DNA from 4 places in the Paenibacillus sp. 22594 genome. Region 4 is predicted to be linked to each of the others. Evidence: riboswitches for the same ligand, from Rfam matches in the RefSeq annotation. Region 4 holds a riboswitch; each other region holds the start of a gene.
What was found. Region 4 has a riboswitch for cobalamin ahead of ACTJKB_RS24890 (hypothetical protein). Riboswitches for the same ligand answer to the same signal wherever they lie in the genome.
Positions count from the first base shown of each region.

Region 1: another riboswitch for cobalamin. It lies ahead of ACTJKB_RS16785 (DUF4430 domain-containing protein); the one in region 4 lies ahead of ACTJKB_RS24890 (hypothetical protein).
Region 2: another riboswitch for cobalamin. It lies ahead of metE (5-methyltetrahydropteroyltriglutamate--homocysteine S-methyltransferase); the one in region 4 lies ahead of ACTJKB_RS24890 (hypothetical protein).
Region 3: another riboswitch for cobalamin. It lies ahead of ACTJKB_RS06360 (energy-coupling factor ABC transporter permease); the one in region 4 lies ahead of ACTJKB_RS24890 (hypothetical protein).

Region 1 is NZ_JBQENA010000004.1:588,804-592,991, forward strand. It holds gene ACTJKB_RS16785 (DUF4430 domain-containing protein) at 1-2,028, opposite strand, end outside; cobalamin riboswitch at 2,212-2,416, opposite strand; partial or broken gene ACTJKB_RS16790 (IS4 family transposase) at 2,483-2,640, opposite strand; gene ACTJKB_RS16795 (GNAT family N-acetyltransferase) at 2,763-3,671, shown strand; gene ACTJKB_RS16800 (GAP1-N2 domain-containing protein) at 3,943-4,188, opposite strand, start outside.
Region 2 is NZ_JBQENA010000002.1:470,159-474,346, forward strand. It holds gene ACTJKB_RS08845 (ABC transporter permease) at 1-354, shown strand, start outside; gene ACTJKB_RS08850 (DedA family protein) at 369-992, shown strand; gene ACTJKB_RS08855 (undecaprenyl-diphosphate phosphatase) at 1,149-2,009, shown strand; cobalamin riboswitch at 2,212-2,425, shown strand; gene metE (5-methyltetrahydropteroyltriglutamate--homocysteine S-methyltransferase) at 2,571-4,188, shown strand, end outside.
Region 3 is NZ_JBQENA010000001.1:1,408,715-1,412,902, reverse strand. It holds gene ACTJKB_RS06380 (alpha-N-arabinofuranosidase) at 1-2, shown strand, start outside; gene ACTJKB_RS06375 (DUF6171 family protein) at 16-291, shown strand; gene ACTJKB_RS06370 (hypothetical protein) at 281-421, opposite strand; gene ACTJKB_RS06365 (ArsR/SmtB family transcription factor) at 438-1,376, opposite strand; cobalamin riboswitch at 1,502-1,693, shown strand; gene ACTJKB_RS06360 (energy-coupling factor ABC transporter permease) at 1,892-2,659, shown strand; gene ACTJKB_RS06355 (energy-coupling factor ABC transporter substrate-binding protein) at 2,656-2,943, shown strand; gene cbiQ (cobalt ECF transporter T component CbiQ) at 2,936-3,724, shown strand; gene ACTJKB_RS06345 (energy-coupling factor ABC transporter ATP-binding protein) at 3,936-4,188, shown strand, end outside.
Region 4 is NZ_JBQENA010000009.1:181,005-185,192, reverse strand. It holds gene ACTJKB_RS24895 (anaerobic ribonucleoside triphosphate reductase) at 1-1,753, opposite strand, end outside; gene ACTJKB_RS24890 (hypothetical protein) at 1,809-2,027, opposite strand; cobalamin riboswitch at 2,062-2,293, opposite strand; gene ACTJKB_RS24885 (MTH1187 family thiamine-binding protein) at 2,668-2,976, shown strand; gene ACTJKB_RS24880 (sugar phosphate isomerase/epimerase family protein) at 3,014-3,790, shown strand; tRNA gene ACTJKB_RS24875 (tRNA-Thr) at 3,923-3,994, shown strand; gene ACTJKB_RS24870 (immunity protein YezG family protein) at 4,181-4,188, shown strand, end outside.

The DNA of each region.
Region 1 (4,188 bases), on a different contig from region 4:
GACCTGTACCGTATCCACCACCTGGGTATCCGCACCGGCATAATACACCAGCACCCGGTCGGATGCCTCCAGTACATAATCCCCCATCCCGACAGACGGGTAGATCCATTCGCCGCCCCGCTGCACCGCAAAGCTCCAATAGCCCTTATACGTGCCGCTCTCTATTCCGTTGATCGACGAGACATAGCTGCCAAAAGAAGATTCTGTAATCTTCAGCGGAATATTGCCGGACTCGGCGAGCTTCTTCAGCGCTTCCAGTGTATTATACGCCTCCAGCGCACCGTCAATGACTGGCCCCTGCGGTCCTTCAACCGACAGATAAGCCGCTACATTCTTGGGAGCGATCTTCAAAGACTGCGTATATTTCGCAACTGCCGGGGCCTTCCCCGGAGCGTAGCCGGTCACAGCAAGCGTATAATCACCTGCTGAAATCCCTCCGGTAAAGGCTGCAGTTCCTTTTGCATCTGTTGTGACCGTATGATCCCCAATTGTCACCTGTACCCCGGCAGCGCCTGAGGTTACCGGACTGGAAGTGGATGTGGAATTATTCCATACCCATGTTTTTTGGGTGACCGTAACGGTAAAAGCTTCACCCTCTCTAGGCTGCACCTTGGAAAGGGATACTTGATCTACAAGCTGTGTATCGCTGCCGGCATAATAAACCAGCAGTTTGTCCGACTCCTTCAGCTTGAAGTCTTTCATGCCTACATCGACGCTTGCCCATTCACCACCGCGCGAAACGGCATACATCCAGCCATCATACCCGCCATAGGTCCCGGCAGAGATGCTGCCAATACCCGTGACATAGTTACCGGAAGGGTTCGTAACCGTCAGTCCGTTCGCTGCAGCTACTTTGTCCAGCGCTTCGAGTACATTTCCCGCATATGCGCTGCCCTGACCCAGTGTCTGCTCAGGGCCTTCGATCGTGAGCGGCACATAGACTAACGGATTCTGCGGTGCCGGCTTGGAAAAATCGTACAGTTTTCCGTTCGTTCCACCGCTGAACAAGCTGTAGGCCACCAGCGCCTGGAGTCCCTGTTCCGTGGCCAGCACATTGGCACTGCCGCCTTGATTATGGGCAAAGGCACCATTCTCCAGCCGGAAGCTCAGAAGTCGGCTGACCAGATCTGCTTCGTTCTTGGTGAACTCGTCACTGGTGGGGTCTACGCCATAAGAAGACAGGGCAATGATGGCCTGAGCCACACTTTCGCTGCTGTCCCCGTAACCACCGCTGGCGTCCTGTTTGGCAGCCAGCCAGGCTACGGCTTTTTGTCCGGCTGTCGCAACAGCCGGGTCATTCTTATGAGCAGAGAGTGCGGTCAGGACGATGGCCGTCATATCCGGATCGCTCGCCCCCGGGAACAGAGCAAAGCCGCCGTCACTGTTTTGCTTGGATAGAATTTCGCTTAACAATGTTGTCTGATTCCATTTGGCATCCCCGGGAAGCGTATAGCTTCCGGAATCAAGTGCCAGCAGTGCATATACCGGAGCATTCAGCGACTGGCCGCTGATTTTGTCACTGTTGTAGATGCGCTCCAGCAGATTGTACCCTGCCCCCGAACCGCTGCCGGCAAAATTCGCCGGATCCCCGCCGGTCGCCCGCACGGCAAGCACAATCCGCGCATAATCCGTAACGTTCGGGAAGATACCTCCCGCAGCCTGCACCTTCTGTGCAAGCGACTGGGCATAGCTCTCCGGCACCCGGTAGCCCGCCTGGGCCAGGCCGATCGCCTGCCACTCCGAGGTCACACCGCCGCTGATAATATATTCGGCAGCTGTATACGTTGCCTGCGAGACCGATACCTGTCCCCCGGAAGCTGCTGCGGTTAGTGCCGCTGCGGCTTCTCCGTCCGCAGAATGGTCAGCCTCATACACAGCGTCTGCAACACTATTCGTTACCTTGTTAGCGGAGGCTCCTGCCGCAGCAAAAGCCTGTCCCGCCGGAACCACAGCGGTACCTGTAATCGAAATAACCAGTAATAAGACCAGACCAAGTATAAAAGACTTGGCAGAATACAATGTCTTCATCGTCAACCTCTTTCCTTTTTAATGAAATGGATTGTAGTGCACTGCAGGGGGTAACCTTAACAACATAAAGACCGCCCTTGTTCAGGGCGGCCCGGGAAGAATACAAAGTGAAGGTTGCGGCTGTCCTAAGCTCCGGACTCCATCCATCTGTATATGTTCCGCATTCTTACCCCACGAAGAATAGAAACGTTCACGAAAAAGGCAGGTCTCCTGGCTTATGCCTCATTGCTGCTCTTGGCCTTCCCATCCTTATATCCGGACAGTGGCCGCTCTAAGAGCCGCTCCGCATTTACAGTGGCGGGACCGCGCCGGATTTGCACCGTGCTTCCCTTTTAAGCCGATTCTGTTTCTGCGAAGCAGAACCGGCACCTTCTCCATAACCTATTAAATTTTAATATCAATAATCATATCCAGTATTCCCTTGTATGTCTATAGACAAGCTGTTTCATAGTGGACGTAGGCGGTTTCGCTTTCCTTGCACCAGATAGCGCTGTTTCATCTCTTTCAGCATGCCAATCACGGAAAAACCTCTGACGGTGAGCTGACGAAGCAGAGGCGCTTGCGTAAAGCAACTATCATAAATACGTAGTCGGCGGTGAATCCTACACTCAAAACTAGACTGGCTACACGCTACGATAAACTGTCTTGGGATAGTTTAGTTATACCTTATATTTACCCTTATATATTAAAGCTTCCCGTGGTAGTGTGAACATAAAGACAATGGGGGGATATTTGTGTTTTCTAGTGAAAATATAGATATTGATAACATCGGCCTAGTTAACGATTATAAAGATAGCAAAGTTTACAGGGATAGTTTTAATCAACTAGCGACTTTGGTTTTTGATATCAACTTTGAAGATTGGTATCAGAAAGGATTCTGGGATGATCGTTATATATGCCATTCTTTCATCAGAGATAATGTAGTCATTGCCAATGTATCAGTTAGCAAAATGGACTTGATGATAAATGGATTTAATAAAAAAGCGATTCAAATTGGAACAGTTATGACTCATCCGGATTTTAGAGGGAAAGGACTTTCTGGAAAATTGATGAGGCACGTTCTAGATTTTTACGAGCAAGATTGTGATTTCTTCTTCTTATTCGCTAATAGCAGTGTAATTGATTTCTATCCAATATTTGGATTTAAAGCCGTTGGTGAATCCCAAATCAAACTTAAATATCACCCCACTCCAAATGCGGATACCACCTTGCGCAAGTTGAATTGTTCCCATAAAGAAGACTTGGCATTTATCAAAAGAATGGTTTTGTCTCGCCGACCTGTTTCAGAACAATTTGGTGTTATTAATAACCTAGGACTCTTTATGTTTTACGCTATAAAAGTATTTCCCGAATCAATATATTATTCGCAAGAGGACGAGGCTATTATCGTCTATCAACAAGAAGGTCATAACCTAAATTTATATGATGTAGTTAGTCAATGTGACGTTAATTTAGATCGCCTACTTAAGCGTATTGCTAATGAGCAAACAGAATATATTCATTTTCATTTCACACCAGATCAATTGCCTGAGAACGTACAGTACGAGTGGATGGACAACAACGGTGATATGCTTTTTATAAAGTCTAACTTTACTTTAGATCCAAGCTCAAAATTCTGTGTACCTGCATTAGCACATGCTTAGAGTTATACTTTTCTTTGTCATATTTAACTCTAACGTAGAACGTTAGCATTCAATGAAACAGCGACAGTCTAGGACTTTCTTGTCCTTTACTGTCGCTGTTTCAATTTCCAGGGTCGGTCTGATACTTTAAAACACGCCCAGCGTTCGACTTCCCGGGTTCAACTCATATACACCATAAATTAGCAAAAATCCCGAACTGCACGCGCCCCACACTCATGGCTAATCGTGCTGTTCAGGATAATGTGTTGAAAACATATTCTACTGCCACGCATCATTCGCTGTCCGTATCACCAGTTGCCTTAGGCGAAGGTTCAGCGCTTGAAGAGGTGTCCGCCCCGGCGCTCGGGGTGCTGACTGCTGCCTTGCCCGAAGCCGGCTGCAGGATCAGCTTGTACTCCCCGGCGATAATCATGTCGCCTGCGGCCAGCTTCGCGCCGGCCTCCAGCTGCACGGTCACCTCGAACGCGGATGCCTCCGGCACCGCTCCCGAGGCTCCGGGAGCTGCCGGCGCGGTGCC
Region 2 (4,188 bases), on a different contig from region 4:
TCGCTGCTTGTCGGAACCGTCTTCTTCATCGCTGCCGGCAGCTTCCTCTACTTCCGTCTTTATATGGATCTGGATCATGACCGCCTGCAGTATTCCACCCTGTCCAAAATGGGTCTGACCGACCAGGAGCTGGACCGTATTGCGACGCTGCAGCTGGCACTCATGTTTTTCATTCCGGTGCTGCTGGCGGTTCTGCATAGCCTGTTTGCTTTTATTGCGCTGCAACGGCTGTTCTATCTGTCCATCGCTGCCGAGACCGGAGCAGTGCTGACCAGTTATCTGGCTGCCCAGACACTGTACTTCTTCTTCATCCGCAGCCGCTATTTGCGCAACCTCAAGAAAAATCTCATCTAGATGGAGGGAATCGAATGAAAACCTGGATTACAGATATTATGGAGCAGTTCGGATATGCCGGTATTTTTCTGATGCTGGCGCTGGAAAATGTCTTTCCTCCCATACCTTCAGAGGTCATCCTGCCCTTTGGCGGGTTTATGACTACAACCTCCGGACTCACGATACCGGGTGTGCTCATTGCCTCTACGGCGGGTTCTTTGCTGGGTGCAGCCATTCTGTATTGGATCGGCCGGATGCTGGATGTCAGCCGAATGGAGCGGATCGTGGACCGATATGGAAAATGGATACGGATCAAGAAAAGTGATATCCGCAAGGCCGATGCCTGGTTTGACAAATACGGCTACTGGACGGTGCTGTTCTGCCGGATGATTCCGCTGGTGCGCAGCCTGATTTCGATTCCGGCAGGGATGTCGGGAATGAAATTCGGATTGTTCATGTTGTTTACAACCATCGGCACGCTGGGCTGGAATACACTGCTGATCCTGCTGGGTGCTGCCCTCGGAGAGTCCTGGGAGGACATAGGCGGGTATATAGAAGCATACTCCAGCGTGGTCTACGCCCTGATTGCCGGAGGAATTCTCGTGCTGGGACTGATGTATTTGCGTAAACGCCATACCGCCGGCAAAGCCCGCGGCTAACAATATCAACCATGTCTATGCTTCCGAAGCGAGTTTTGAACGAAGTGATTTCATAGATGTGATGCTCACAAAACTAAGTTTATGCTTCCGAAGCGAGTTTTGAACGAAGTGATTTCAGTAGATGTGATGCTCACAAAACTTTTAGGAGGAGATTCTATGGAGCTTTTGACTATAATTAAAGCAATCATATTGGGTATTGTTGAAGGTTTGACTGAATTTGCTCCGGTATCCTCCACGGGTCATATGATTATTGTCGATGATATGTGGCTGAAATCGCAGGAATTTCTCGGAAAATACACAGCGAATACGTTCAAGGTAGTGATTCAGCTGGGCTCCATCCTGGCCGTGGTGGTGATTTTCCGCAACAGGTTTATTGATCTTCTGGGTCTGAAGCGGTTCAGCCGCAAAGAGCTGACAGCGGTGCCGGAAGGGCAGCCTGCAGTGGAAACCACGGGACGGCTGAAGCTGGCACAGGTGCTTGTGGGTCTTATCCCTGCTGGGGTGCTGGGTTTTCTGTTCGAGGATTATATTGATGAGCATCTGTTTTCGACCTCAACGGTGCTGATTGGTCTGGTCGTCGGAGCGATTCTAATGATCTGCGCAGACCTTTTCGCCCCCAAAAAGATCAAAGCGGAGAGTGTCGACCAAATTACATATAGGCAGGCGCTATCGGTCGGTCTGATCCAGTGTTTCTCGCTATGGCCAGGGTTCTCCCGTTCCGGATCAACGATCTCCGGTGGTGTTCTGCTCGGAATGAGCCACCGTGCCGCTGCCGACTTCACCTTCATTATGGCGGTGCCGATTATGGCTGGAGCCAGCCTGATTTCACTGCTGAAGAACTGGCAGTATTTCACTCTCGATGCGCTGCCGTTCTTTATTGCCGGGTTCATCAGCGCCTTTCTGTTCGCGCTGCTGTCCATGCGTTTCTTCCTGAAGCTGATCAACCGCATCAAGCTGCTGCCGTTTGCGATTTACCGGATTGTTCTTGCTGTGGTGGTTTATCTGGTTTGGTTCTAGAATAGAAAAGAATAATGCGGGCGGTGCCTTCCTTGGAGGGTATCGCCTTTTTGTCATGAGGACTGATCAAGATTCAGATGCCCAATCGGGCAAAAAGCTGCTTTGCTATAGCGAATGTGTATAGCTGGAATCGGCGGAATCTGTTGCAGATGGTAAAAAGGGTACAGTATGATGGCATCAGACTAAAGGATGAAGTTTTGAAAAGCGAATATAGGAGACAGGTGCCGGACGGAGTGAACGTAGCTTTTGTCCAGCTTAATAGGGAAGTTCGGTTCGAAACCGACGCGGTCCCGCCACTGTAACGGAAGAGTTCCAGCTAAATGTGTCACTGGCAGACAGGTAGATCCAGCCGGGAAGACTTGCTGAAGAACGATGACTCCGATAGCCAGGAGACCTGCCTGACTCTGAAGCACTGCAGTACCTACGGAAGATAGGGAGGTGTTCGGACGTTATTCCATTAAAAAGATCAATGGGCGTCTTTCCCTATGGCTTATTTTTCGGGAGAGGCGTCTTTTTATAAGAACAAACAACAAATCGCGAACAGATGAGGAGCAGATCTCAATGACAACTAAATGGATCACCAGCAATCTGGGATACCCGAGAATCGGCAAAAACCGTGAATGGAAAAAAACGCTGGAGGCTTACTGGTCCGGCAAAATTGGCGAGCAAGAGTTCCGTGCTGAAATGGCGGACATTCAGCTTCAGCATCTGCAGTCGCAGCAACAGGCTGGTATTGACCTGATCCCGGTGAATGATTTCACCTTCTACGATCATGTGCTGGATACAGCTGTCATGTTCGGCATTGTGCCGCCCCGTTATGATTATGACGGCGGAGCGGTCCCGCTTGATCTATATTTCGCCATGGCCCGCGGCAATGCTGCTGCCCCGGCCTGCGAGATGACCAAATGGTTCAATACGAATTACCATTATATCGTGCCGGAGATCGGCAGCCTTACACCCCGGCTGACTGAGAACAAACCGCTGGCCGCCTACCGCTTTGCCAAAACGCAGGCAGGTATTGAAGGTAAAGCGGTTATCGTCGGACTTTATACTTTCCTCAAGCTGTCCAAGGGATTTCCGGCTGCGGAAATCGGGGAGGTTGCTGCCCGCTTCCTGCCGGCTTATATTCAGCTGCTGCAGGAGCTTCAGCAGGAAGGTGTAGCTTGGGTGCAGATTGACGAACCGGCCATCGTTATAGGACTGAACGAAGGAGAAATTGCCCTGCTGAAGACCATTTATGGCGAGATTTCCGCTGCAGTCCCCGGCTTGAATCTGATTCTACAGACTTATTTCGAAGCGGCTGAACCCTTGGAAGCCTTGCTTGAGTTGCCGGTACAAGCGATTGGACTTGACTTCGTCCACGATGGCGGCGCGAATCTGGAGGCGATCGAACGACTTGGCTGGCCGGAAGATAAATGGCTGGGTGCTGGCATTATCGACGGCCGCAGTATCTGGCGCGCAGACCCTGATGCCAAGCTTGGACTGATTGAGAAGCTGGCTCTTCATGTACCGCTGGACCGGCTGATTCTTCAGCCATCCTCCAGCCTCCTCCATGTACCCGTAACGGTGCAGAGCGAAGGAAAGCTGAAGCCTGCCGTGAAGCAGGCACTGGCCTTCGCCGACGAGAAGCTGGCAGAGCTTCGGCTGCTCGCCGCAGCCGCAGGCGGTGACAACGGAACGGCCGAGGCGGAGCTTGCAGAGAGCCGGGAAGCGCTGGCTGTCTTCCGCGCACTTCCTGAACGCGGCCGCCGGGATGTGGCGGAGCAGGTCCGCCGTCTGGACGAACTTCCGGACAGCCGGAGCCTGCCGTTCGCAGAGCGAGTGCAGCTGCAGCAGGAGAAATGGCGTTTGCCCCTGCTCCCGACTACAACCATCGGTAGCTTTCCACAGACGGCTGAGGTTCGTCAGGCGCGTCTCAAATGGCGCAAAGGGGTATGGAATGAGGAGCGCTATGATACGTTCGTCCGCCGTCAAATCGCCGAAGCAATTACACTTCAGGAGGAGCTTGGCTTGGATGTGCTGGTGCATGGTGAGTTTGAGCGGACGGACATGGTCGAGTTCTTTGGCGAGAAGCTAGGTGGTTATCTGTTCACCCAGAATGGCTGGGTGCAATCCTATGGCTCGCGTTGCGTGAAACCTCCCGTGATCTACGCGGATGTCGCTTTTATCCATCCGATGA
Region 3 (4,188 bases), on a different contig from region 4:
AAAAGGAGTACTGTTATGGCCACAACTACTGCCTGCAAAGGCTGTCGGGACGATTATAAAGTAACAGAAGCGCAGATCGCCCGTATTCTGGCGTCGTCGATGTTCAATGAAGGCAACACTGCTTCAGATCAGGTGTATGCGGAGCGGGTCGCCATGTGCAGCACCTGCCCCAAACTGCAGGATGGTGTAACCTGCACCGCCTGTGGCTGCATCATTCCGGTTGTTGCCCGGTTGAAAGCACGTGGCTGTCCGCTTCCCGGCGGCGGCCTGTGGCAGCCGGTTAACGAATAGGCGCGATACAGATGTCGTCCAGGCCTGGCTGTCTAGAATACAGCATCGCATGAACATGGCTGAACCCAAAACCCCCGAATTCCACCAGCTTGGTAAACTGTGGAATTCGGGGGTTCTTGTTTTTGTTCACTCACGTATAAGTGGGCTTATGCAGATCCGGCCGCCTCACTGCTATCCGGCATATCTGTATAGTATAGATCAACCAGCATGTCTTCGTTATAATTGCCAAACCCTTTACCGAACAGGGTAAGACCCCCGATATGCTCGGCGTCCTCTTCCACCGAAAGCATGAACGTCCATTGTTTGCTGCGAATGCCCACCTGGTCAAGTGTAACCTCGGACAGTTTATGACCATCCATAAAAGTACCCTTGGGCGTAACCCTCAGCTGCTTGAGCAATCCGTATTGATTGGTGAGTGCGGGCCACCAGGAGGGGGTATATTTGCCCTGTCTGTCTCCGTAATCACCGGGACTGGTCCAATAGCCCAGTTTGTGCCCGTTCAGGGTAAAGGTGATGTCCGAAGGCCAATTGTTATTGATGGACGGCGCTTCTGAGGCGATCTCCATCGTAATAACCAGTTCCTCCGGCTGCTGGCTGGACAGCAGAAAGTTGGGGATTTTATATTCGACATACCCCTTGCCAAACCAGAGAATACCGGCATTCATCCGCTCCAAATCCCAGAAGTAACGCGGATCGTCAAAGTTGCCGATGATTTGCTCAGTGGTAGCCAGTCCACAGGTCGGTTCGATCTGAAAATTGGAATAATGCCCGACCGGAATCTCTTTCCGGTGGCATTTACGCTCTATTTTGTCTTGGCCCGGGAACAGAATCTCAGCATGGTCCACGTCAATCGTACAGATTTTCTGCAGGCCGCTCCGTCCGGGAGCCATATGGGTGCGGATCAGCCCGGCGGCTTCCAGCTTACGCACATGCATGGTCATGATCGCACTGCTGAGCTTGACTGCTCCGGCTAATTCCTTGACATTCATGGGCTGAACGGCGAGCAGACGGAGCATATGCAGGCGTACAGAGCTGGATAATGCTTCGTACACCGGCAGGGATTCTTCAGTAAGATCAAGTTTCATGAAAAGCCTCCGATACAGGATTATAGTTAATAATTATATTACTCAAGCGGCATTCTTACAAGCTTCCTGCGGCTGCACTTTTATCACAGACATGTGTGAGCGATGTCCGCTATGATGTACAGGATGAATCAGCGACGAAACAAGGTGCCTTTGATTGTATATCAAGGGATAACAGGGAATCGGGTGCAACTCCCGAGCGGTCCCGCCACTGTAAGGAAGAGCCGGCTTTCAAAAGGTCACTCGGTGATAGCTCCGGGGAAGACGAAAGCCATGCTGTGATCCCGAGCCAGGAGACCTACCTTGTTTGCGCACACACGACTCTACGCGGATAGGAGCGGTGTACGAACGGATGATCAGATGGGGGTGCGCTGCTTGTTTTGGCGGCGGAGCAGCCTTCTCTTTGTGATCTGAACACGTACATGTAACTCCCACCCCTACAGGGCGGGAGTTTTTGGTTTGAAATCTAAGACTTATATGTTTCTCACCATGTCAGAATTAAGGATGGAGGTTTTTGAATGCACAAACGCAGTTTTTGGCGTTTTGCAGCGTTGGTCTGTGTATTTGCCGTTTATTTGTTGCTGAATGAACCGGGCACAGCTGAAGCGATGCACATTATGGAAGGTTTTTTACCGGTAGGCTGGGCGTTGTTCTGGTGGGTGGCCTTTCTGCCATTCTTTTTGCTGGGAGTCCGTAAGCTTACCCGAATCACCCGGGACAATCCCGAGCTGAAGCTGCTGCTGGGTCTGTCGGGTGCCTTCACATTCGTACTGTCCGCCCTTAAAATGCCGTCGGTAACCGGAAGCAGCTCCCATCCTACAGGGACGGGACTTGGCGCTGTGATGCTGGGGCCGCTGCCGATGAGTGTGATCGGATCGGTTGTGCTGTTGTTCCAGGCACTGCTGCTGGCGCACGGAGGGATTACTACACTTGGCGCGAACGCCTTCTCCATGGCGGTGGCCGGACCTTTTGCCGGTTATGCGGCCTATAGGCTGATTATGAAACTGAATGGACGGGAAAAGCTGGCAGTGTTCTGTGCGGCTGCGGTAGCGGATCTGATGACCTATGTCGTCACTTCCTTTCAGCTTGCGGTGGCTTTTCCGTCAGCAGATGGCGGCGTGCTGGCTTCCTTTGCTAAATTTGGCGGTATATTTGCCGTGACCCAGATTCCACTGGCAGTCAGCGAAGGACTCTTGACCGTGCTGCTCTGGAACTGGCTGAAGGCTTACAGTCCGCAGGAGCTGTCACTGCTCAAACGTGCAGCCGGAGGAGGAAGCGAACGGTGAAGAACAAATGGAGAAACCTGTTGATGCTGCTCGCAGTGATTCTGCTGGTGGTCCTGCCGCTTCTGCTCGTGAACGGGGATTTCGGCGGAGCCGATGACGCGGCCGAGAGCGCAATCACGGAGATTGATCCCGCATACAAGCCCTGGTTCAAGCCGCTGGCCGAGCTGCCGGGTGAGACGGAGAGCATGCTGTTCGCGCTGCAGGCGGCTCTTGGTGCAGGAGTTATCGGCTATACGCTGGGTCTCTTGAGGGGGAGACAGGACCGGCAGAAGCTGAATGATTAGAAGAATGGATGCGTTATCCTGCAGCAATGCCCTGAGGCAGCTGTCCCCGATGTGGAAGAGCCTTTTTGCGTCCGTTATGTTCGTACTCGCTTATGTGCTGCATCCGGCGCTTCAGATGCTTATTGCACTCTGGATGATGCGGTGGTGTCTTCTCTACGCCAAAATCCCTCCGCGTGCATATGGCCTACTTGTCGGCACAGCATTGTTGTTCTTCGGCCTCAGCCTGCCGGCATTGCTGGTGGAGCTCGGCCATCCGGCTGCCGGAGAGGCTTCTTGGTATCTGCAGATACCAGGAATGTCCCGGGTTTTGTACATGACCCCGGCAGGGGGAATGCGGGCTGTGCTGCTGCTGGCCCGGGTGTCAGCCTGCCTGGCCTGCTGCCTGTTCATTATACTGACGACACCGTTTGGCGAGCTGCTGCAGGTGCTCCGCCGACTGCGGATGCCGCAGATTGTGCTGGAACTGATGCTGATTATGTACCGCTTCCTGTTCCTGCTGGATGACACAGCCCATGGCCTGCTTCTGGCCAGGCGCCTGCGTGGCGGTCAAAGGGGCTTCAGGTCCAAACTGCGGGAGGCTGCAAGTATGGCAGCTTCACTGTTCGCAAACACCATGCACCGGTACTATGGGCTGTCGCAGGGGCTGGCAACCCGGGGATTTACCGAGGAGATTCTTTTACCGCCCTATGTGAAGCGCACAGTGCCGCTAAGGTTTGCTTTTGAAGCCTATGCCGGAATCGCGCTCCTGGTGGCTGCGCAACTGTGGCTGCTATGGGCTTGATGCAAAAGATGATGATCCATGAGTGAAGCCGCCTGGAAAAGAGGAGCAACATGAATATAGAGTACAGTTTGGACTTTGAAGATGTCATATTTCATTATCCGGACACGATGGAGCCTGCACTCCGCGGGTTGACCGTGGCCATCCCCAAGGGCTGTAAAACAGCCTTGCTTGACATAACGGATCCGGCAAATCAACGTTATTTCTCCATGCGGTGGGTCTGCTGCGGCCGCAAAAAGGTACGCTGCTGCAAGCGGGACTGCCTGTATCGTACACCAAAAAAGAACTGGCCGCCCTGCGCCGCAGAGTCGGTCTGGTCTTTCAGGACCCTGAGCAGCAGCTGATCTTGAGCACGCCACTGGAGGATATCTCCTTCGGGCTGCGGGGCACCGGTATGGATGAGACGGAAATTGAATCACGTTGTGCTGCCGTTCTGGAGCAATTGAACCTTACTGCTCTAAAGGATA
Region 4 (4,188 bases):
AACGGATAATCTTGACAAAAGCCGCCGGGTTGCTGCGTGCATTACCATTCAGCTCCACATAAGAGATTGCACCCGCATTGCAGTATTCATGGAACGGGGCTTCCAGGCTGATTTTCTGCGCAGCGCTCAGCTCATGGTAGACCGGGATGTGGAAAGAGTTCGTATAGTATTCACGGTCGGTGATGCCCGGAATGGAACCAATTACTTTACGGTCCACCTTGGTGAACTTACCGGACAGCCCTTCAGCAGGTGTGGCGAACAGAGTGATGTTGAGGTTCAGTTCCTCGCTCTTGCGGTCGCAGTATTCCCGCATGTGGCGGACAATAGCGAGCGCCTTGGCATGGATCTTCATGTCCTCGCCGTGATGCTTGCCGTACATGGCCTTCATGCACTCCGCCATGCCGATGAAGCCAATCGACAGACTGCCGTGCTTCAGCAGTTCGCCAACAGAATCCTCGGGAGCCAGGTCCTGGCCGCCTTCCCAGACGCCTTCGCGCATCATGAAGTCAGAGGCTTTGGCCTTCTGGGAAGCCTGGATGCGGAAGCGGTGGAGCAGCCCTTCCAGAGCGATGTCCATGTAATGGTTCAGATCGTCATAGAAACCGTTCTCGTCCGCGGCAAGCCGGCGTCCTGTGGCGGTGCCGTAAGCCAGTCCCAGCCGCACGAGATTGAGCGTATTGAAGGACAGGTTGCCTTTGCCGGAGCAGTGGTTGCGTCCGAAGCGGTCGCCCAGCACCCGTGTGCGGCAGCCCATGGTTGCAAATTCAGTATCCGGGTCGGCCGGATCATAATATTGCATGTTGAGTGGCGCATCCAGATTGGCGAAGTTCGGGTACAGTCTGCGGGCGGAGCATTCGGCGGCCTTGAGGAACAAGTGATAGTTCGGATCGCCCTGCTGCTGGTTCACGCCCTGCTTGCATTTGAAGATCTGGATCGGGAATACCGGCGTTTCGCCGCTGCCGAGTCCGTTCATCGTTGCGGTCAGCAGCGAGCTGATCACCAGCTGACCTTCGGGAGAGGTGCACGTGCCATAGTTGATGCTGGTAAAAGGAATCTGGCCGCCCGAGCGGCTGGACATCGTATTCAGGTTATGTATCATGCTCTCTGCAGCCTGCAGCGTTTCGCTCTCCGTCTCCTTCAGCGCAAAGCGGAAGGCCCGCGGATACAGCTCTGACAGATCGCTGCGGCTCATAGTGACTTCGCCAAGATGCTCACCAGCTTGTCCTTCTTCGAAATATTCGAGTCCCTTGCGGAACAGCTTGGCAAAGGACTTGGTCACATAAGGGGCCAGGTCATAATCCAGCTTGTTGGCGGATACGCCGCCGTATTGGGCATTTTGCTGAGACTGGAAAATAATCGCCACAAGTGACATCGCGGTCATAATCGAGTTCGGAGGTCGCACACTGCCGTTGCCAGTGTTAAAGCCTTCGCGGAGAAGACGCTCGAACGGGATAAAGATGCAGTTGGTGGTTCCGATGGCGTATTGGTCCAGATCATGGACATACACTACGTTATCGAGGGTAGCCTGTACCAGTTGCGGCGGCATTGTGAAGTTGCGGGCATACCACTTGGAATACTCACTGCCGAACTTACTCATTTTGCCGGAAAAGCTTTCTCCGTTCAAATTGGCATTCTCGCGCAGCAGATCCAAATCCCGGCTGTCGATAATATCGCGCCCCAAATGGATGAGTTCCTCTAACATAACCTCCTGTGCATCTTGTCCACCGTTGTACCGTTTCTCCAGCAACGTCATTGTGCAGCTCTCCTCTCCGTATATAAAAAACGTCCTGATAGTAATAAGACACCCGTTAACTCAGTAAAAAGAGCATCTTCCGCCGAGGACGGCGGAAAATGCCCGGATGCGTAACACAAATAACCGAAACCGGATATTTGCGGATGGTCTCCATGGAAAGAAGCTTTCCCGCAGAAGCCGATACCTGAACGCGATAAGGCTTATCGCATTCAGGTATCGGCAGCCTTTGCTTCCCATCCTGGGGGAAGGCTAAATCTGCTTTTGCAGGCCGCATACGGACACCTCTCCTGTTCCTCGCAGGCGTAAATGATGGTGCCCGGAAACAGGCAGGTCTCCTGGCTTCCGGTGAATTCCGGAGGCGCCTTCCCAAGGGGCAATGCCCTCAGTGGCGTGAGCCTCCAGATACTGTCCCGCAGGGCTTGTGGAAGCCTGCTGAACATCCGGTTACAGTGGCGGGACCACAGCGGATTTGCACCGCGCTTCCCTATTAAGCTTCAGCGCTCGTTATAGAGGCGAAGCACCTGTTTCCACTATATTTTGTTGTCGCTAGATAAAAATAACCCAATATCTTGTGTTTGTAAACATTTTTTTGCGAGCCCGCGCTGGGGGCGGATTCAGCCGATTTACTCACAGATGATCCACAGTTAGTCCACAGATGTTCCCGTGTTCGTCCACAATTAATCCACAGGTAATCCACAGAATAACGACAAATTTTGCCGAATTTGATTCAAACATTGGCCCGAAAACCGCCACAAAGACTCCATATATACGGTGAGTACAATCACGGGATTTCTTGCGGAGGGTTGTTAGGACTTTAGGCGATTTGTGACGGTAGACAGGAGTTGTTACAATAGAAGGGACTGAAGACTTATATAACGGATTTTTTTATATTTTATAGTAGGAGGGATTTCAGAATGGCGATTGGTGAAGTAACCGTAATTCCGATCGGCACAGGCAGCACCAGCCTCAGCAGCTACGTGGCTGATATGCAGCGGGTGCTGGAGACGGTGGAAGGCATTACCTACGAACTGACATCCATGGGCACGATTATTGAAGGACCGCTCACGCGGATTCTGGCTGCTGTAGAAGCGCTGCATGAGTCCCCGTTCACAGCAGGTGCGCAGCGTGTCTCTACTTCGCTTAAGATTGATGACCGCCGCGACAAAGCCTCTACGAGCCGCAGCAAACTAGAATCGGTGGAGCGCAAGCTGCAGGCGGAATAGTTCTGAATAATTACAGCACACAAGGAGCGTGTCCTCTATGGCGGCAATGAATCAGCAGATCGGGATACAGATGTATACACTACGGGATATGGCCGAAAAGGATTTTCTGGGCACACTGTGCAAAGTGGCGGAGATCGGCTACAAGTCGGTAGAATTTGCTGGTTATTTCGGCGTATCGGCTGCCGAATTGCGCAGAACGCTGGATGAGCTGGGGCTGGCGGCTCCCTCGGCACATGTCGGATTGGATTTCAGCAGTCTGGAGAAGATGCAATCGGCATTATCGAGAGAGATTGAATATGCCCGGGAGGTGGGGCTGGAGTATATCATCACGCCTTCGGCGCCGCTTCCGCAGCATCCGGCACTGGATGATGTGCTTGCACTGGTGCCCTTCTTTGAAAAGGCTTCTGAACTTGTGCGGGCGGCGGGTCTGAAGTACGGCTATCATAACCATGACTTTGAGTTCAAGCAGGTCAACGGGCAGGCTGTGATCGACATCTGGCTGGAGCGGATTCCGGCTGAGCATATGGTGGCTGAGTTTGATTTGGGTTGGGTGCATGTAGGCGGTGCCGTACCGGCAGAATATGTATCCCGTTACGCCGGGCGCGTTCCGCTGGTCCACATCAAGGATTTTGGCGCGGGCCATGAAGAAGCCGATCTTGGGAAGGGCCAGGTCGACTTCGAGAGTGTCTTCAAGGCTGCGGATGACGCCGGCATTCGGCACTATATTGTGGAGCAGGAGGTCTTTGCTTCTTCTTCTCTGGAGAGCGCAAGGCTGGCACTGGATTACTTCCGCAGACGGGGAATGCTGGGATGACTTTGAGGGACTCGATTCCCCTCCGCAGCGCGGGTCCTGTAGAAATTACGGTCGCAGCACTGTGAAAGAATGGGTTGCGTTTTTCCCCAGACGGGGTATAATGTATTTTGTTTGACAGAAAAAAAGCTTTAAGCTGGTGTAGCTCAGGGGTAGAGCAACGCACTCGTAATGCGTAGGCCGGGGGTTCAATTCCCTTCACCAGCATCCTTAATAACTCAATCATGGCGCGGCTTTCCGGGATTTCGGGGGGCTGCGTTTTTTTATGATAAACCTACTACTGTAACTATATATAATCAAGTTGGAGGTTAACACATCTGTGAAAAGTGAAGACTTATATCAACTTATAGGTAATAAACTTGTAGGGATTATCCCTGATGAGTCAAAAATGAGTTGATATA